One region of the Streptomyces sp. NPDC051963 genome, then DNA from elsewhere that is predicted to be linked to it. Evidence: riboswitches for the same ligand, from Rfam matches in the RefSeq annotation. Region 1 holds a riboswitch; each other region holds the start of a gene.

What was found. A riboswitch is a leader RNA that binds a small molecule or an ion and turns the genes downstream of it on or off. The one in region 1 is predicted to bind cyclic di-AMP.
Positions count from the first base shown of each region.
Region 2: it holds a riboswitch for cyclic di-AMP, as region 1 does, so the genes downstream of both, ACIHFB_RS42615 (M23 family metallopeptidase) here and ACIHFB_RS35225 (NlpC/P60 family protein) in region 1, are expected to answer to the same signal.
Region 3: it holds a riboswitch for cyclic di-AMP, as region 1 does, so the genes downstream of both, ACIHFB_RS20165 (M23 family metallopeptidase) here and ACIHFB_RS35225 (NlpC/P60 family protein) in region 1, are expected to answer to the same signal.
Region 4: it holds a riboswitch for cyclic di-AMP, as region 1 does, so the genes downstream of both, ACIHFB_RS15520 (peptidoglycan DD-metalloendopeptidase family protein) here and ACIHFB_RS35225 (NlpC/P60 family protein) in region 1, are expected to answer to the same signal.

Region 1 is NZ_JBIUCC010000009.1:187,086-191,738, reverse strand. Features, by position in the region: gene ACIHFB_RS35240 (MerR family transcriptional regulator) at 1-402, opposite strand, end outside; gene ACIHFB_RS35235 (ABC transporter permease) at 418-1,179, opposite strand; gene ACIHFB_RS35230 (ABC transporter ATP-binding protein) at 1,176-1,988, opposite strand; gene ACIHFB_RS35225 (NlpC/P60 family protein) at 2,095-3,252, opposite strand; cyclic di-AMP (ydaO/yuaA leader) riboswitch at 3,260-3,432, opposite strand; gene ACIHFB_RS35220 (ScyD/ScyE family protein) at 3,696-4,653, shown strand, end outside.
Region 2 is NZ_JBIUCC010000015.1:19,470-24,122, forward strand. Features, by position in the region: gene ACIHFB_RS42610 (PrsW family intramembrane metalloprotease) at 1-942, shown strand, start outside; gene ACIHFB_RS42615 (M23 family metallopeptidase) at 1,057-2,097, opposite strand; cyclic di-AMP (ydaO/yuaA leader) riboswitch at 2,109-2,265, opposite strand; tRNA gene ACIHFB_RS42620 (tRNA-Met) at 2,586-2,659, opposite strand; gene ACIHFB_RS42625 (alginate lyase family protein) at 2,715-3,932, opposite strand; gene ACIHFB_RS42630 (dihydrofolate reductase family protein) at 4,052-4,653, opposite strand, start outside.
Region 3 is NZ_JBIUCC010000004.1:783,091-787,743, reverse strand. Features, by position in the region: gene ACIHFB_RS20175 (pitrilysin family protein) at 1-1,216, shown strand, start outside; gene ACIHFB_RS20170 (pitrilysin family protein) at 1,213-2,601, shown strand; cyclic di-AMP (ydaO/yuaA leader) riboswitch at 2,804-2,970, shown strand; gene ACIHFB_RS20165 (M23 family metallopeptidase) at 2,984-3,745, shown strand; gene ACIHFB_RS20160 (GntR family transcriptional regulator) at 3,940-4,635, shown strand.
Region 4 is NZ_JBIUCC010000003.1:721,841-726,493, forward strand. Features, by position in the region: gene ACIHFB_RS15515 (SGNH/GDSL hydrolase family protein) at 1-25, opposite strand, end outside; gene ACIHFB_RS15520 (peptidoglycan DD-metalloendopeptidase family protein) at 294-1,247, opposite strand; cyclic di-AMP (ydaO/yuaA leader) riboswitch at 1,252-1,407, opposite strand; gene ACIHFB_RS15525 (alpha-galactosidase) at 1,712-3,781, opposite strand; gene ACIHFB_RS15530 (tyrosine-protein phosphatase) at 3,953-4,653, shown strand, end outside.

The sequences.
Region 1 (4,653 bases):
CATCTCGATGTACTGCTCCTGGACCCCGAGACCGCGCAGCCGGTCGAGGTAGTCGACGACGCTCTGCGGAAGCGCCAGGTGCTCTCCGGCGGCGAGCCTGGCGAGCCGTTTGCGGGTGCCCTCCAGCCGCCGGATCTCGGCGCGCAGGTCCTTGTCGATCCCCCGGACGCCATCGGCGAAGTCCTCAGGGCCGGCGTCGAGGAGTTCCTGCACCCGGGCCAGCGGCACGCCGGCGTCCGCCAAGGTGTGGATCCGGATGAGTCGTACGACCGCGGCGGCGTCGTAGGTCCGGTACCCGGACCGGTCGCGTTCCGGCTCGGGCAGCAGACCTATCTTGTGGTAGTGGCGTACCGCCCGCACCGTCACCCCGGCGTGCCGTGCCAACTGGCTGATGGTGAGCATGTTTCCCAGCCTGCCTCAGGCGATCTTCCGGCGATAGGCGGCCATCGCGAAGGCGTACGCCACGACGAGGATGCCGACGCACCAGGCGAGGGCCGTCCAGATGTCGTCGCCGACCGGCTGCTCGGTGAACAGATCGCGGATCGTGTTGACGATCGACGTCACCGGCTGATGCTCGGCGAACCAGCGCACCGGGCCGGGCATGGTCTGCGTGGGCACGAACGCCGAGCTGACGAACGGCAGGAAGATGAGCGGGTAGGCGAACGCGCCCGCGCCCTCGACCGACGCCGCGGAGAGCCCGGGGATCACGGCGATCCACGTCAGGGCCAGGGTGAACAGGAAGAGGATGCCGGCGACCGCCAGCCATGCCGGCACTCCCGCCCCCGAGCGGAAACCCATGAGCAGCGCGACACCCACGACGATCACGAGCGAGATCAGGTTGGCGACCAGAGAAGTCACCACATGGGCCCACAGCACACCGGACCGTGCGATCGGCATGGACTGGAACCGCTCGAAGATCCCGCTCCTCATGTCGGTGAACAGCCGGTAGGCGGTGTACGAGATGCCCGACGCGATGGTGATGAGCAGGATGCCGGGCAGCATGTAGTTCACGTACGAAGCCGACCCTGTGTCGATCGCGCCGCCGAACACATAGACGAACATCAGCATCATGGCGACCGGCGTGATGACGGTCGTGATGATGGTGTCCACGCTGCGTGTGACATGGCGCAGGGTCCGCCCGGTGAGAACAGCCGTGTCGCCGAGGAAGTACGCGGTCATCCTCGTCCCCCCTGGGTGTTCGTGCCGATGGCCTCGCTCTTGGCCTCGCTGCCGATGATCGCGAGGAAGATCTCCTCCAGGGTCGGCTGCTTCTCGACGTACTCGACCGTGGCCGGCGGGAACAGCTGCTTGAGCTCGTCGAGGGTGCCGTTCGCGATGATCCGACCCTTGTGGAGGATCGCGATCCGGTCGGCGAGCTGCTCGGCCTCGTCCAGGTACTGCGTGGTGAGCAGCACGGTCGTTCCGTACTCGGCGAGTTCCTTGACGGCATGCCACACCTCGATGCGCCCCTCGGGGTCGAGACCGGCGGTCGGCTCGTCCAGGAAGATCACCGACGGATTCCCGATGAGGCTCATCGCTATGTCCAGCCGGCGGCGCATCCCACCCGAGTACGTGGACACCTTCCGTGCGCCCGCGTCGGTCAGCGAGAAACGCCTCAGCAGGTCGTCCGCGATCGCGCCCGGATCATCGAGGTGGCGCAGCCTGGCGACGAGCACGAGGTTCTCCCGACCGCTGAGGATCTCGTCGACGGCCGCGAACTGCCCGGTGAGGCTGATGGACTCCCGCACGTCCGCCGGTTGCGCGGCGACGTCGAAGCCATGGACGCCGGCCGTCCCCGCGTCGGCCTTCAAGAGCGTGGCGAGGATCTTCACGGTCGTGGTCTTGCCCGCCCCGTTGGAGCCGAGCAGGGCGAAGACGGTGCCCCGCGCCACGTCGAAGTCCACACCCCGCAGCACTTCGAGCTTCCCGTACGACTTCTCCAGACCCCGCACGCGAATCGCCGGACCGGCGATCGGTTGCGCCACCATGGTCATCCGCCTCCTCCGCGGAGCTTCCCGCCGACTGCGAGAAGCTCCTGCCGGAAGGATGGAGGGTTGACCCGGCGTCAAGGTCAAGCGCGGTCCTGCGGAGCCCTCAGGCCGGCCGCACCACGCTGTGGATCGACGACTCACCGTCGTAGTAGATCGACTCCTCGCGGACATAAGCCCCCGGCTTCGGCGCGTGGATCATCATCCCGTTGCCGATGTAGATGCCGACGTGGCTGATGTCGTCGTAGAAGAAGACCAGGTCGCCCGGCTGGGCGGCGGAGAGGGAGACGGTCGTGCCGGCGTTCACCTGGTCCCAGGTGGTGCGCGGGAGGGAGATGCCGGCGGCGTTCCAGGCGGCCTGGGTGAGGCCGGAGCAGTCGTAGGAGTCGGGGCCGGTGGCGCCCCACACGTACGGCTTGCCGACCTGGGAGCGGGCGAAGGCGAGGACCTTCTCGGCCTTGGCGGCGTACGAGGAGTCGGTCACGGAGGTGCCGGGGGAGTCCGACGCACTCGAGCCGCTCTCCTGCTGCGCCGCCTCCTGGGCCGCCGCCTCCGCAGCGGCCTGCTGCTTCGCGAGTTCCGCGGCCTTGCGCGCGGCCTCCTGCTGCTTCTGCTCCTCGATCGCCGCGAGCCGCGCCTTCTCCTCGGCGGTCAGCTTCGACAGCAGCTCGCGCGCATCGGTGAGCTTCTGCTGGACGGTCGTCTTGGCCGTCTTCAGGTCGCCCTGCGACTCGTTGAGCGTCTCGAGGCTCGCGGTGGCCTCGCGGCGCTTGTCCATCGTCTCGGACTGCTGCGTGACGAACTCGTCGACCGCTTCCTTCTGGCGGCCGGTCATCCGGCTCATCAGCTGGGTCTGGTCGAAGTAGTCCTGCGGGGTGTCCGCGAGCAGGAAGGTCGCGGTGTCGGGTGCGGAGGCGCCGGTCCGGTACTGGGCCGCGGCGAAGGAACCGAGCTCCTCGCGCGCCTCGTTGAGCTTCTGGGTGCGCTGGGCGACGTCGTCGAGGAGGGTGTCGACGCGCTTGCGCTGCTTGGTGGTCTTCTCTTTCGCGGAGTTGTACTTCTCGGTCGCCGACTCGGCCTGGCGGTACAGGTCGTCGACCTTCTTCTCGACCTCTTCGAGACTCGGCTTGTCATCGGTCGAGGGTGCGGCGTTGGCCGTCTGGGACAACAGGGCCACGGAGGTGAGGGCCGCCGTTGCCAGGGCGGGGGTCCGTATGCCTGCTACGCGCGTACCCGAAGGACGCGACTTGCGGTGCGACGCCAAGGGAGGCGACTCCTTCCATGGTCCGCCTACCGAGTTAGCTGTCGGGTTCGGGCGGGTGGTTCGGAAGGGTTGCCCTACGACCGTTCCCCGAAGGGAAGTCCGGTCGATTCACCCCAAGTTCGGTGGGTCCCCGGCTCCGGTCTGCCCAGGGGGACGCGCCGGATTAGGCGGAGGCCGCGCGGCCCGGCGACGTTCGCCGGTGGGGGTCGTACGGCCTGGAGGAACGCTAGCCAACTCGTGTGGCCTCTGTGAAGGTTGATGGGTGATATGCCCGATACATTTTCGTGACCTTAGCCCAGAAAATCGCGCGCCGTGGTCAATCCGGAAGGGTCTGCGGTGACTTGTTCGTATTTTGTCCGGAGTGACGGCGTCCGCCCGCTTCGGGCCGGTAGCTTCCAGCCAGCCACGGTCGGGAGCCGTGGCGGCTGAGAGGGAGTACGGCCATGAGGAAACGCACCGCACTCGTCATCGCCACCGGAGTCGCACTCACCGCCACCGCGGGCATCGCCCCCGCGAGCGCCGACGCCGGACACGACGGCCGGACCGCCGGCAAACCGGTCGTCCGCGTCATCGCGACCGGCCTCGACAATCCGCGTCAGCTGTCGTACGACCACGGGCGCCTGTACGTCGCCGAAGCCGGCCGTGGCGGCAAGAAGTGCATCGGGGAGGGGCCGGAGGGCGAGACCTGCATCGGTCTCAGCTCGGCGGTCACCAAGATCTACTGGGACGGGGGCGCGTGGAAGCACCACAGGGTGGTGCAGGGGCTCCCCTCGGCCGCCGCCCCGGACGGCGGCGGCGCGACCGGCGTGGACGGTGTCTCCGCGCTGCACGGCAAGGTCTGGGGCGTCGAGACCTTCGCCCCGCCGGAGGCCGGAGTCCCCACGACCCCGCCCTGGAACAAGCTCGGCAAGCTGCTGAAGATCACGCACGGCAAGGCGAGGACCGCTGCGGACATCTCGGCCGTGGAACTGAAGTACAACCCGCACAAGGCGTCCGTGGAGTCCAACCCGTACGCCGTCCTCGCGCTCCCCGACGGCCGCAAGATCGTCGCGGACGCCGCCGGCAACGACCTGATCGAGGTCTCGCGGTCGGGCCGGGCCCGCCCCTTCACCGTCTTCCCGGACCACGACAAGAACCAGTCCGTCCCGACCTCCCTGGCCCTCGGCCCCGACGGCAAGCTCTACGTCGGCGAACTCAACGGCGAGACCGAGAAGCCCACCGCGCGCGTGTGGCGCGTCGACCCCTGGACCGGCAAGATCCTCGGCTGGAAGTCCGGCTTCGGCTCGGTCACCGGCATCGCCTTCAACACCAAGGGCGACCTGTACGTCAGTCAGCTCTTCGCCGGCCAGGTGACCAAGGTCTCGCACGGCAAACGGACGAGCGTCAAGGTCCCGTTCCCGG
Region 2 (4,653 bases), on a different contig from region 1:
ACGGCCACCGCGGATCCGTCCAGCGCGGACACCCTCGGGGCGACCGTGATAGCGCCGATCGTGGAGGAGTCGGCCAAGGCGGCGGCCGTCTTACTCGTCTTCCTCTTCCGGCGACGCGACTTCACCGGGATCGTCGACGGGGTGGTGATAGCCGGCGTCACCGCCACCGGCTTCGCGTTCACCGAGAACATCCTCTACCTCGGTACGGCCTTCGGTACCGACCAGCTCAGCGGCGACCGCGGCATCGCCTCCGTCACCGCGGCGACCTTCTTCGTGCGCATCATCATGTCGCCGTTCGCGCACCCGCTCTTCACCGTCCTCACCGGCATCGGCTTCGGCGTCGCCGCGCTCTCGGGGGACCGGCAGCATCTGCGCCGGGTCCTCGTGCCGCTGTCCGGGCTGCTGCTGGCGATGGGCATGCACGCGATGTGGAACGGCTCGTCCACGTTCGGCGAGTACGGGTTCTTCGCCGTGTACGCCGCCTTCATGGTGCCCGCGTTCGGGCTGCTCACCTGGCTGGTCATCTGGACCCGGCAGCGCGAGCTGAGGACCGTACGAGCCGAGCTGCCCGCGTACGTCGCCGCCGGCTGGCTGGGGCCGACCGCGCCCTTCGTACTCGGATCGATGCGGGCGCGACGGCTGGCCCGGGAGTACGCCCGCCATCACTTCGGCAGGCCGGCGGGGCGGGCGGTGGCGCAGTACGAGGCGTACGCGACGTCGCTGGCGTTTCTGCGCCACCGGGGGCGGCGGGGGCGGGCGGGCACCGACTTCGTCGTACGCGAACGGGAGTTGCTGCATGAGCTGTGGCAGCGGCGGAGGGTCGCGGGACCGGCGCTGGAGTACGCGGCCCGAGTGACGGCGCCGGTCGTCATGCCGCCGGCCTGGCCGATGTACGGTCCCGCGGCACCGTATCCGGCGCACCACAACCCGTACCGGACCTAGGCCTCGCGAGTGGCCGCGAGTAACCCGCCCAGGCCGAGCTGCGCTCCGCCCGAAAACCGGCAGCCCTGACGTCGGGGGGTCGTCGTCAGGGCCGCCGGGGAAGGGGAGGCTGGCTCAGGGGTTCAAGCCCTTGCTCCGCAGCCAGGCCATCGGGTCGATGCCGCTGCTGTCGGAGCTACTGGTGTGGACCTCGAGGTGGAGGTGAGCGCCGGTGACATTGCCGGTCGCACCGACGCGGCCGATGACATCGCCGGTGGCGACCTTCTGGCCGACGCTGACACTGATCGAGGACTGGTGGGCGAACCACAGCTCAGTGCCGTCGTCCAGGGTGAGGACGGTCTTGTAGCCGTACGAACCGTCCCAGCCGGCCTGGGTGATGGTGCCGCTGTGGATGGCCTTGATGAGCGTGCCCGTGGGGGCGGCGAAGTCGAGCCCGGTGTGGTAGCCGGAGGACCAGAGGGAACCGGCCTGACCGAAGGTCGAGGTGATGGTGTACGAGGAGGTCGGCAGCGCGAACTGCTTGGCCAGCTCGGCGAGCCGCTCGGCCTCCGCCTTCTGCCGGGCCGCCTCCTCCGCCTTCGCCTTCGCGGCGGCGGCCTTGGCCTCGGCCTGCCTCTCCGCCTCGGCTGCCGCGTCGGCGGCCTTCTTCTGGGCGGCGGCCTGCGCGGCCTGGGCGGCCTTGGTGTCGACCTGGTCCTGCTGCTGCTCGGCCTGGGCCAGGATCCTGGACCGCAACACCTCACCGGCGTCGGAGGTGCCCTGCTCGGTGTCCTCGGAGGCCACATTGACGCTGCTGAGCGCGGTGTCCTGGGCCTCCTCGTCCGAGGAGTCGTCCGAGATGATCGAGCCCACGGACGGCAGGTCGGGCATGGAGATGGACACCGGCGGCTTGCCGGTGTTGGCGCTGGCCATGCCGCCCGCGCCGACGGCGGCTATGACACCGACGCCCAGAACCGTGGAGCTGCGGGCGAATGCCCCGTTGCGCTGCTTGCTGACGCGGTGCCGGCCGCGTAGGGGAGGGAGGGACTCCTCGGTGGGATTCCACTCCTCCTGCGGGCCCTCGTCGTCGGTGCGGTAGCCCCCGTACACAACGGTGTCGGGCTTGCGCTGACTAGGCACGAACGGGGCCTCTGGAGCAGGCCGGTTGGACGCCACGTAGGCGTACTCCTTTCCTTCCCTATCGCCTACCGGGTTAGCTGACGGGTTCGGAGAGGAAGGTCTCCTACGCGCGTATACCCGCCGTGCTTCCACGGTGGCATCCGCGCGATTCACCCCAAGGTGGTGGTTCCCCGGTTCCCTTGCGGAATTCGGCGCGTGCGCACGGAGCCGACTCTTGTGACGGCTGGGACGACCGCGCTGCGTTATCGAACGTTAATAGACCCAGGGGCCGGATTCCAAGCGGTTCCACTTGATCATTAACGTTTTTGCCCAGGACGTACGGGCCATGACCGGTGAAAATCGGGCGAGTTGACCACGTCACCGAAGCAACTCATCGGCCCCACCAGTTCTGACGTTGTGTCAGTTGTTATCGCAACGGGGTGGCTCGATCACGCCGGGTGACAACGGGCATCACTCGGGCTCGGCATGGGCCGGAACACACCGAAGGGCCCGGATCGCAATGATCCGGGCCCTTCGGCCTTCAGTAGCGGGGACAGGATTTGAACCTGCGACCTCTGGGTTATGAGCCCAGCGAGCTACCGAGCTGCTCCACCCCGCGTCGTTGTGTTCACAAGTGTACGTCATCCGTGGGACACCCATGACCACACGGTGGTTCACCCGGCGGGATTGCCCGCGTGGGTGAGGGTTTCCCAGGCGACGAAGAGGCCGTCGGTGCCGGCGGGGCGGGTCTGTTCGGCGAGTTTGCGGGCGGTGGGGACGGAGAGGTGGAGACGGTCCTCGAGGTGGTTCAGGGCGACTTCCAGGTCCGGGCCCATGGTCCTGGCGATCCTGCCGCCGCACAGCCAGGTCGGCGCGGGTGCGCCCAGCTGGTGGCGGGCGTGCAGGGAGAGGGCGGCCTTGAGCCGGTCCTTGGCCTCGGCGTACAGGTCGACGCCCTGGTGCCAGGCGGTCTCGGCGATGTGCGCGGTGGCGGCGAGGGAGTGGCCGACGTGCTCGAAGTCACGGCAGGTCTCCTGGGTGACGCCGTCCTTGTAGGTGGACTGCTTGAACCAGTACGACGTCAGCCGCTGCGGGCTGTCCATGCCGGAGCCGGGCGCGGTGAGCGGGAGGCGGCCGTCCTTGCGCAGGTAGAAGTAGGCGGGGACGCGGTCGCGGAAGCGTTGCAGGGCGTGGTCGAAGGTCTTGTGGTCGTCGAGGAAGACGGCGATGCCGATGGCCGCGTCGGTGGAGACGAGGTCGCGGTTTCCGTTGACGTCCAGGACGCGTCGGGTGACGTGGGGGAGGTAGGCGGTGCGGAGCATGGTCTCGAAGCGGAGTACGCGGTGGGCGGGCCAGTCGCCGCCGGGTGTGTGCCGAATGATCTCGGCGGCCCGCGCCCAGGTGGACCCGGCCCAGGCGGCCTGAAGAGCGGCGTTCTGCCCCGTGTGCCGCTCCAGCTTCGCCGACCAGCCGTCCATGATCTCCCTGGCCTTGACGGCGTGCTGCGGCTTGCCGGTGACGGTGAACATCAGGGCCTGGGTGTAGGCGGCGATGGCGTCCGCGCGCTCCTGGATGCAGCCCCGGCCGGCCATGGCGCCGGCGGGGCAGGAGACGGTCCGGTACGGCTCGGACCGGTACTTGTACGCCCCGTACTTGCTGTCCCGCATGTCCAGGAACGCCTTCAGCCAGGGCTTCCTGCCCTCGTTGACGTTCTCTCGTACGGCGTCCAGCTGGTCCTTGCCGACCAGGACGCCGGGGTGGGTGAACTCGGCGTCCGGCGGCAGGGCGCGGCCCATGGTGCGCGTACCGTCGTCGCTCCCGCACGAGGCGAGCAGTGCCGTGACCAAGGGCAGGATCAGCAAAGCCGCCGTCCGTCTGCGCACCGACCTCATCGCCACCTCCGTGATCCACACCGGTCATTGGCAGCGTTACCTGTACGGCGGCGGGGCGCAGGATCTGATGGGCCGAAGGGGAGTTGGGGTCGGGCCGCAGCCGAGGCCGATTCCGTGCTTCACCCCGTCAGATGCCGGTTCGGCGCCTTCGCCCGTTCCTCGTACTCCGGCAGCACCACCACGGCCACGCCCGCCGCCTCCAGGAGCCCGCTCCCGTCGGCGGCCACGACGAACGTGTCAGGCTCGCGCCACGCCGTCACCACCCGCCGTACCCCGGCGTCCAGAATCAGCCGGGCGCACGGCGCGGGGCGGGACGCGCGGTGGGCGCACGGTTCGAGGCTGCTGTACACCGTGGCGGTCGGGAGCCGGGGATCGTCAGGGGCGAGCTTCGCCAGCGCGGCCTCCTCCGCGTGTACGACCGGGTCGTCGCCCTCCCTCGAGTGCCCCCGCGCAAGCTCGGTCCCGTCGGCGGCGACCACGACCGCTCCCACGCTGAACGCGGTCCGCGAGGGCGGGCACTGCGCCGCGAGTTCACAGGCCAGGGCCAGCCAGTGGCGGTCGGCGGCCGACGGGGTGTTCCCGGTGCCGGGGGCGGTGGGCTCGTAGCGCATGAGGACGACGTCCTCGATCCGCCGGGTCTCCACCAGGCGGAGGCGGCCGGCCTGGTACCCGCCGGGGCCGAACAGCCTCGGCGCCTTCGGTTCGCCCACGAACAGCGGTG
Region 3 (4,653 bases), on a different contig from region 1:
CCTGGCTCACCTTTTCGAGCACCTGATGTTCCAGGGCTCCGGCCAGGTGAAGGGCAACGGCCACTTCGAGAAGGTCCAGGGCGCCGGCGGCTCGCTCAACGGCACCACCAGCTTCGAGCGCACCAACTACTTCGAGACCATGCCCACCCACCAGCTGGAGCTCGCCCTCTGGCTGGAGGCCGACCGCATGGGGTCGCTGCTCACGGCTCTCGACGACGAGTCCATGGAGAACCAGCGCGACGTCGTGAAGAACGAGCGGCGGCAGCGCTACGACAACGTCCCCTACGGCACGGCGTTCGAGAAGCTGACCGCCCTCGCCTACCCGGAGGGCCACCCCTACCACCACACGCCGATCGGCTCGATGGCCGACCTGGACGCGGCGACCCTGGAGGACGCGCGGGCGTTCTTCCGGACGTACTACGCGCCCAACAACGCGGTTCTCTCCGTGGTCGGCGACATCGACCCGGAGCAGACGCTCGCCTGGGTCGACAGGTACTTCGGCTCCATCCCCTCGCACGACGGCAAGCCCGCCCCGCGCTCCGGTGAACTGCCCGAGACCATCGGCGGGCAGCTGCGCGAGATCGTCGAGGAAGAGGTCCCCGCGCGCGCGTTGATGGCCGCCTACCGGCTCCCGGAGGACGGCACGCGCGCGTGCGACGCGGCGGACCTCGCGCTCACCGTCCTCGGCGGCGGCGAGTCCTCCCGCCTCTACAACCGGCTGGTACGACGCGACCGTACGGCCGTCGCCGCCGGGTTCGGTCTGCTGCGGCTGGCCGGCGCGCCCTCCCTGGGGTGGCTGGACGTGAAGACGTCCGGTGACGTCGAGGTGCCGGTCATCGAGACCGCCATCGACGAGGAGCTAGCCCGGTTCGCCGCGGAGGGCCCCACGGCCGAGGAAATGGAGCGCGCCCAGGCCCAGTTGGAGCGCGAGTGGCTGGACCGGCTTGGCACGGTCGCGGGCCGCGCCGACGAACTGTGCCGGTACGCCGTCCTGTTCGGTGACCCGCAGCTCGCCCTCACGGCCGTCGGGCGGGTGCTCGAGGTCACCGCCGAGGAGGTCCAGGAGGTCGCCAAGGCGCGCCTGCGGCCCGACAACCGCGCGGTGCTCGTCTACGAGCCGACCGTCCCCACGGAGACCGTCGAGGAACCCACCGAAGACCTGGAGTCCGCGGCGACCGTGGAAGCCACCGACGACAACGAGGAGGCGGCCAAGTGACCGAGCTCGCCGCTATGGAATTCCACCCCGAGCCGCAGGCCGGCGAGGCCAGGCCGTGGGCGTTCCCGGCCCCCGAGCGCGGGACCCTCGACAACGGCGTGACCGTTCTGCGCTGCCACCGCCCCGGCCAGCAGGTCGTCGCCGTAGAGGTGCTCCTGGGCGCGCCGTTGGACGCCGAACCGGCCGGCCTCGACGGCGTCGCCACGATCATGGCGCGGGCCTTCTCCGAAGGCACCGACAAGCTCTCCGCCGAGGAGTTCGCCGCCGAGCTGGAGCGCTGCGGTGCCACGCTCGACGCGCACGCCGACCACCCCGGCGTCCGGGTGAGCCTCGAGGTCCCGGTCTCGCGTCTGCCCAAGGCGCTCGGGCTGCTCGCCGACGCCCTCAGGGCGCCCGCTTTCGCGGACAGCGAGGTCGAGCGGCTGGTCCGCAACCGCCTCGACGAGATCCCGCACGAGCTGGCCAACCCCTCCCGCAGGGCCGCCAAGGAGCTCTCCAAGGAGCTGTTCCCGGCGGACTCGCGCATGTCGCGCCCGCGCCAGGGCACCGAGGACACGGTCGCGGCCATCGACTCCGCGGCCGTCCGTGCCTTCTACGAGAAGCACGTCCGTCCCGCCACGGCCACCGCCGTGGTCGTCGGCGACCTCACCGGCATCGACCTGGACGCGCTGCTCGGCGAGACGATCGGCTCCTGGACGGGCTCGCCCGCGCAGCCGCGCCCGGTGCCTCCGGTGACCGCCGACGACACCGGCCGGGTCGTCATCGTGGACCGCCCCGGCGCCGTCCAGACGCAGCTGCTCATCGGCCGGGTCGGTCCCGACCGGCACGATCGCGTGTGGCCCGCGCAGGTGCTCGGCACGTACTGCCTCGGCGGCACCCTCACCTCCCGGCTGGACCGCGTCCTGCGCGAGGAGAAGGGCTACACCTACGGAGTGCGGGCGTTCGGACAGGTGCTGCGGTCCGCCCCGGACGGCTCGGGCGCCGGGATGCTCGCCATCAGCGGCTCCGTCGACACCCCGAACACCGGCCCCGCACTCCAGGACCTGTGGACGGTGCTGCGCACGCTCGCCGCGGACGGGCTCACCGACGCCGAGCGCGATGTCGCCGTACAGAACCTCGTCGGGGTGGCGCCGCTGAAGTACGAGACCGCTGCCGCCGTGGCCGGCACGCTCGCCGACCAGGTGGAGCAGTACCTGCCGGACGACTATCAGGCCACGCTCTACCGCGAGCTCGCCGCGACCGGCACCGTCGAGGCCACCGCGGCTGCCGTACGAGCCTTCCCCGTGGACCGTCTGGTGACGGTTCTCGTGGGCGACGCGGCGCAGATCAAGGAGCCGGTCGAGGCCCTCGGCATCGGCCAAGTCACCGTCGTGTCCGCCGAGTAGAGGCGAACGTTCGGGCACGCGCGTGTGGAGCCCTGGTGACGGAAGCGTCACCAGGGCTCCTTTATGTCCGAATTACGGGAGAGGTTGCCTGTCTGGCCTGTGGCATGCGCTACAAAAGCCGTGATCCGTTTGGGGATTGAAAGATGTCCCGTTTAGCGTCTTCCGGGCTGTCCGTCAGGCAGTGCGCCGCATCCGCGGCACCGGACAGCCATCGCCGAGTCCCCAGACGGCGCGAGCCAGGGGAGCCGGGGACCCACATACGTAGTCCCTGGGGTGAATCGGACGCCCGCGCGTGCAGCGAGGGGGTCCGTAGGAGACCTTCCTGCTCCGAACCCGTCAGCTAACCCGGTAGGCGAGAAGGAAGGAAAGGACCAGCCACCACATGGCGTTCACCTGCGCCACCGGGAAGCACCGCCGTCCCAGCCGGATCCAGCGCACCACCGCCCGCGCGGCGGGCGTCGCGGCCCTCACCACCACCGGCGTCATCGGCACCCTGGCAGCACCCGCGCTCGCGGCCGAGTCCGCCGCCGAGACGACCGGCCTGATCCCGGTCATCAGCATCGCCGACTCCGCCGACCCGATCGCGGAGCAGGCCGCCGCGCAGAAGGAGGCCGCCGAGGAGGCCGCAGCCGAGAAGAGGGCCGAGGCTGCCGCCAAGAAGGCCGCCGCGGAGAAGGCGAAGAAGGCCCGCGAGGCCAAGGAGCGTGCCGCCCGCGAGGCCGAGCGCAAGCGCCTCAACAGCTATGTGGCACCGATCACCGGCTCGTACGTCTCCACCGGCTACCAGACCGGCGGCTCCCTGTGGTCCTCCGGCAGCCACACCGGCGTCGACTTCCACGCCGCGAGCGGCACCTCCGTCCACGCGGTCGGCCGCGGCACCGTCGTCGAGGCGGGCTGGGGCGGCTCGTACGGCAACGAGGTCGTGATCAAGATGAACGACGGCACGTACACCCAGTACGGCCACCTGTCGTCCATCGGCGTCTCGGTGGGCCAGAGCGTCACCCCCGGTCAGCAGATAGCCCTCTCCGGCGCGACCGGCAACGTCACCGGACCGCACCTGCACTTCGAGGCCCGTACGACCGCGGAGTACGGCTCCGACATCGACCCCGTCGCCTACCTGCGCTCGCACGGCGTGGGCGTCTGACGACCGACCCACCGATCGCTCCGCGTCCCGAGGCCCCGGCTCCCGAGCCGGGGTTTCGGCGTTTCACACGCCCGGTTGTCCAAAAAATATCCATGGATTCCGGCCCGCCATCGGAAATTCCGGCTCATTGCAATAGAGTCACGGAACACACGTCAATCATCGACGTTTCACGGGGATTAAGGCGGAGGTCGGTCATGCGTATTCCGGCGCACTCGGTATGCACGGCGATCCGGGACGACATCGTCGCCGGTGTCTACGAGCGCGGCGGCAGGCTCACCGAGGAACTCCTCGCCCGCCGCTACGGCGTCTCGCGCGTCCCCGTCCGTGAGGCCCTGCGCACGCTGGAGGCCGAGGGCTTCGTGGTCACCCGGCGGCACGCGGGCGCGTGCGTCGCCGAACCGACCGAGCAGGAGGCCGCCGACCTGCTGGAGATGCGGATGCTCCTGGAGCCGCTCGGCGCGTCCAGGGCCGCCCAGCGGCGCACCGAGGCCCACCTCAAGGTGCTGCGGGGCCTGGTCAGGCTGGGCCAGGAGCGGGCCAGGCGCGGCAACAGCGAGGATCTGCGCTCCCTGGGGGGCTGGTTCCACGAGACGCTCGCCCAGGCCTCCGGCAGCCCCGCGCTGACCTCGATGCTGACCCAGCTGCGGCACAAGATCGCCTGGATGTACGCGGTGGAGGCGCCGGCCAACCCCGCGGAGTCCTGGGCGGAGCACGGCGCGATCGTCGACGCGGTGGCGCGCGGTGACGGCGAGCGCGCCCGGGCGATCACCGCCCTGCACACCGAGCGCGCGGGCGCCGCGCATCGACTGCGGTTCAACGGCGGCGCCGATCGCACGGACCGTGTGAGGAATTCGCAACATCCCGTAAACATGCCGAGCCTGCGGCATTAACACGGGCGCCGTATACAA
Region 4 (4,653 bases), on a different contig from region 1:
CCACCGCCACGTACGACCCGATCACTGATCTGTTGTCATTCTTCGAATCGTCTGCCACATCGGCCCATGATTCACCTTCGGATGTGAGCTACGCGACCGTAGGAAGGGGTTGACGGGCGGTGAGATAAGCCACGCCTAAAGTGTTCACCAACTCAGGAATAGCCTTCCGATCAAGGACGTTGTGGCGTCACTCAGCCGTCCGTCTCGATCCGGGCGACGAAGAACACCGAAGGCCGGACCCGGGGATCGGGGTCCGGCCTTCGGTGGCGTGGGGGGCGCGTCGGTCGCGGGTGTCAGCCGACGGAGACGCCGTGCGAGCGGAGGTAGGCGACGGGGTCGACGTCCGAGCCGTAGTCCGGGGTGGTGCGGATCTCGAAGTGCAGGTGCGGGCCGGTCACATTGCCGGTCGCGCCGGAGAGGCCGAGCTCCTGGCCCTCGGTCACGGTCTGCCCGTTGGAGACGGATATCGAGGACAGGTGGCCGTACTGCGCGTAGTAGCCGTCGGCCAGCTTGACGACGACCTGATTGCCGTACGCACCGCCCCAGCCCGCGGAGACGACCGTGCCCGCACCCACGGACTTCAGCGAGGTGCCGGTCGGGACGACGAAGTCGACGCCTGTGTGGTAACCGCTGGACCACATGCTGCCCGACATGTGGTATGGGGTCCCGACGGTGGCACCGGCCACCGGCAGGGTGAAGCCGCCGGCGGTGCTCGTGGTGTCGGCGGACTGAGTGTTCGCCGCGTTCGAGCTGGACGACGCCGCCGAATCCGACGCGGACGAGTCGGACGAAGCGGATGAGTCCGACGAGCCGGACGACTTCGACGAAGGCGACGAAGGCGACGACTTGGAGGAGTCGGTCGCGGCCTTCTTGCCGATCGAGAGCTTCAGACCGGGGTGGATGAGCGACGGGTCGTCGCCGACGGCCTCTCGGTTGTCCGAGTAGAGCTTGTGCCAGCCACCGCTGACATTCTGCTCGTCGGCGATCTTCGAGAGGTAGTCACCGGCCCTCACGGAATAGGTCTTCACTCCCGAGGTTTTCGCGGCGGCCTTCTTCTCGGCTGCCTTCTTCTCGGTCTTCGGAACCGACTGAACGGCCTTTTCCGAAACGGATTGAGCGGGAGCGGCATGTGCTCCGGTGGCCCCCAGCAGCGGGAGGGCGAGCGCTGCGCCACCGGTTCCGGCGACGGCGATCGAGCGGGTGAAGCGCTGGCTCTTGGGACGGCGGTGCTTACCCTTCGCGGGCATGGCGAATTCCTCTCCGGCGCCTACGAGGTGAGCTGTCGGGTGCGGACTGGAGATGTCCGGCCGCGCGTTCGCGGCTTGACCCCTAGCCGTTCCGGAGACCGGAACAGGCGGTTCTACCTGTGGGTCCCCCGCTCCTGCCGTTCACGGGTGAGTTGTGCGGTCTCCGGGCGGCGGCAGGATTGGGCGTCCGTCCGGATTGGTGGCGAACGTAAGCGACTAAGACGCAAAGGGACAAGCAAGAGGTTCCCGGGACATGCGTTTCTCTTGATCCCTTGTGGGAAATCCCAGTCACACTCCGTGAATTCCGACCGCGCACGGGATTCAAATCCCTGGAAAGACACGCGAATTACGTGAACATGACGGGCGACGCTCGGTCACGAATATGACGCTGCTCACGCGGCATCTCCCCAGGGCGCCTTATTCCAGAGCGAGTTGGAATGAAGATCCCAATTCGGACAGAAGACTCAGATGCGACGCAGCCGGAGAACCGTCGCATCGAGGTCGCCGCGCAGCCCCGTAGGCAATCCGTGGTGCAACAGCACCGCACCCCGGTGAACTTCGCCCGTTTCGCGGCATTCATACGACGCCGTCGGGTCGAGGCCGCGCAGCCGGAGCGCCGGTACGGGCTCGCCGTAGTGCTGCGACTGGAGCCAGGCGATGACGACGGTCTCGTCGCCGAGCACGTACTGCACCGCACTCGAACCGCCCTGCGGCGGCCGCAGCCGGTAGAGGTCCCCGCGCTGCACGAGAGGCCGGATCTCCTTGTACAGGCCCACCCAGTCCCGGGCCTCGGCAAGCTCTTCGTCCGTCCACTTCGTGAGGTCGCCGCCGACCCCGAGCACCCCGGCCATGGCGCTCACGAACCGGAAGCGCAGCGAGCTGACCCGGCCGTTGAGCTGGGTGTTGGGGCTGTCGGTGACCCAGGCGGCCATGACCCGCGCGGGGTGGATCTGGCTGAAGCCGTGCTGGATGGCGAGCCGGTCGAGCGGGTCGGTGTTGTCCGAGGTCCACATCTGATCCGTGCGGCTCATGATCCCGAGGTCGATCCGGCCGCCACCGCCGGAGCAGGACTCGAAGGCGACGCCGGGGTGCGCTTCCCGCAGCCGGTCCAACAGGCGGTACAGAGCGTGCACATGGTCGACCCACAACCGCTGCGGATACGCCTCTCCCGGCCAGCCCGCGTCGGTGAAGCAGCGATTGAAGTCCCACTTCACGTAGTCGATCGGGGCGCTGGAGAGGAGCGTGTCGAGCTGCTCCCAGAGGTACTCCTGGACATCGTCGCGGGCGAGGTTCAGTACGAGCTGATTGCGAAATTCAGCACGCTTGCGTCCGATTTGGTACTGCACCCAGTCGGGGTGGGCGCGGTACAGGTCGCTGTCCGGATTGACCATTTCGGGCTCGACCCAGATGCCGAACTGCATACCGAGTCCGTGCACGTGGTCCGCGAGCGGCTTGAGGCCGCCGGGGAAGCGGTCGGGGTTGGGTGTCCAGTCGCCGAGCCCGGCCCGGTCGCTGGTCCGCGCCCCGAACCAGCCGTCGTCGACCACGAACAGCTCCACGCCCATGTCCGCGGCCCGGCGCGCGAGTGCCCGCTGCTGCTCCTCGGAGATGTCGAACTCGGTGGCCTCCCAGGAATTGAAGAGCACCGGCCGGTCCTGGTCCGCGTCCGGGATGACGTACGCCCGCTGATAGGCGTGCCACGCGCGGCTCGCCCCGCCGAAGCCGCGGTCGCTCCACAGACCGGCGAAGACGGGCGTCGTGAACGACTCGCCCGCCGCCAGGCGCAGCAGGCCCGAGTCGTCGTATCCGGCACCGCCGGTGATCTGCACGCGCGCGTCGGGGAGTTGGGCCACGGCGATCCGCCAGGACCCGGACCAGCCGAGGGCGCAGCCGTAGACCTCGCCGCGCTCCTCGGTCGCGTCGTCGTCCAGCGCGACCCAGGGCAGATGCTGGTGACCGGTGTGGCCGCGCCGGCTGCCGATGACCTTCTCACCGTAGGTGAGGTCGGAGCGCACGAGCCGGGACTCCGCTGCCCAGCGGCCGTGCAGCTGGGAGAGCCGCCAGGCGCCGCGGTCGGGCAGGGTCCAGGTGGCGGAGTCGGCACGCAGCAGCTCGACCGTCGGCCCGTCGTTGTCGAGGGTCACCCAGCGCTCCACGACGTCGTCGCGCATGCGATAGTGCAGCGTGACGGTCAGGCCTTCGTCGCGAAACCGCAGCCGCAGTGCGTCGCCCTCGGCCTCGTACGCCTCGAAGTGCCACTCGGTGCCGCGCCGCTCCTCGGTGCGTACGGACAGGGCGGGCCGGGCGAAGCGGGGGCCGCCCTCGACCGGGTACTCCTCGCGTCCGTCGAGCTGGGACTCGAAGGAGCTGCAGCCCGGCTGCGCACGCATCGCGAGGGCCTCGGCGTCGGCGAGCGCGACCCGCGGGCCCCAGTGCAGGTGCACCAGTTCGTCTTCGTCGGTGAGATGGATGGCGTAACCGCTGGTCGGCCCGGTGAGGAGCCACGTACGGGCGTTGTCCGAAATCTCCAGCATCACGTCTCCACAGATCCCAACAGGTGCACTCAAGTACCAACATCATCTATGCCCTTGATCCCCTGGCACAACGCCTGTGGACAACTTCATTGCCCCAGGAACCCATGTCGTATCGTCGAGTGCGTGCCCGTCGACGAGCCGCGCCGACGAAGCCGTCTGGGAGGAGCCCTCGTGACGCAGCAGATCCCGTCGACCGAGCCGGAGCTGGCCGGAGTGCGCAACTTCCGTGACGTGGGCGGACTGCCGACCGTGGACGGGCGGCGGGTGCGGCAGGGCGTGCTGTTCCGCAGCGGCCACCTCGCGCACGCGACCGCGGAGGACACCGTCTTCCTCGACTCCCTGGGTCTGCACACGATCTTCGATTTCCGCAACGCGGCCGACCAGAAGCTGGAGGGCCCGGACGTCGAGCTGCCCGGCGTGCGGAATGTGAACCTGCCGCTGACCGACCCGGCGGACGGCGCCGAGTTCTGGAAGATGGTCCGCGACGGCGACATCGACCAGCTGCGGACGATCCTCTCCGACGGCAAGGCGGCGAACCGCATGATCGTTTCGTACCGCACGATCATCAAGGAGCGCACCGCCGAGCACTCCCGGGTCCTGCACGCGCTCGCCGAGGAGAGCGTCCCCGCCCTGATGCACTGCGCGGCGGGCAAGGACCGGGCCGGCCTGTCCATAGCCGTGACGCTGCTCGCCCTGGGCGTGGAGCGCGAGGCGATCGTGACGGACTACCTGGAGTCGAACGCCAAGCACCGCCGCTACAAGGTCCACCGCAGCAGCAGCTCGTCCTCGGCCTACTCCCCCGAGGTCATGGAGCTGCTCAGCCCCCTCTTCGACGCGCGCGCCGAATACCTCACCGCGGCCTTCGAGACCAT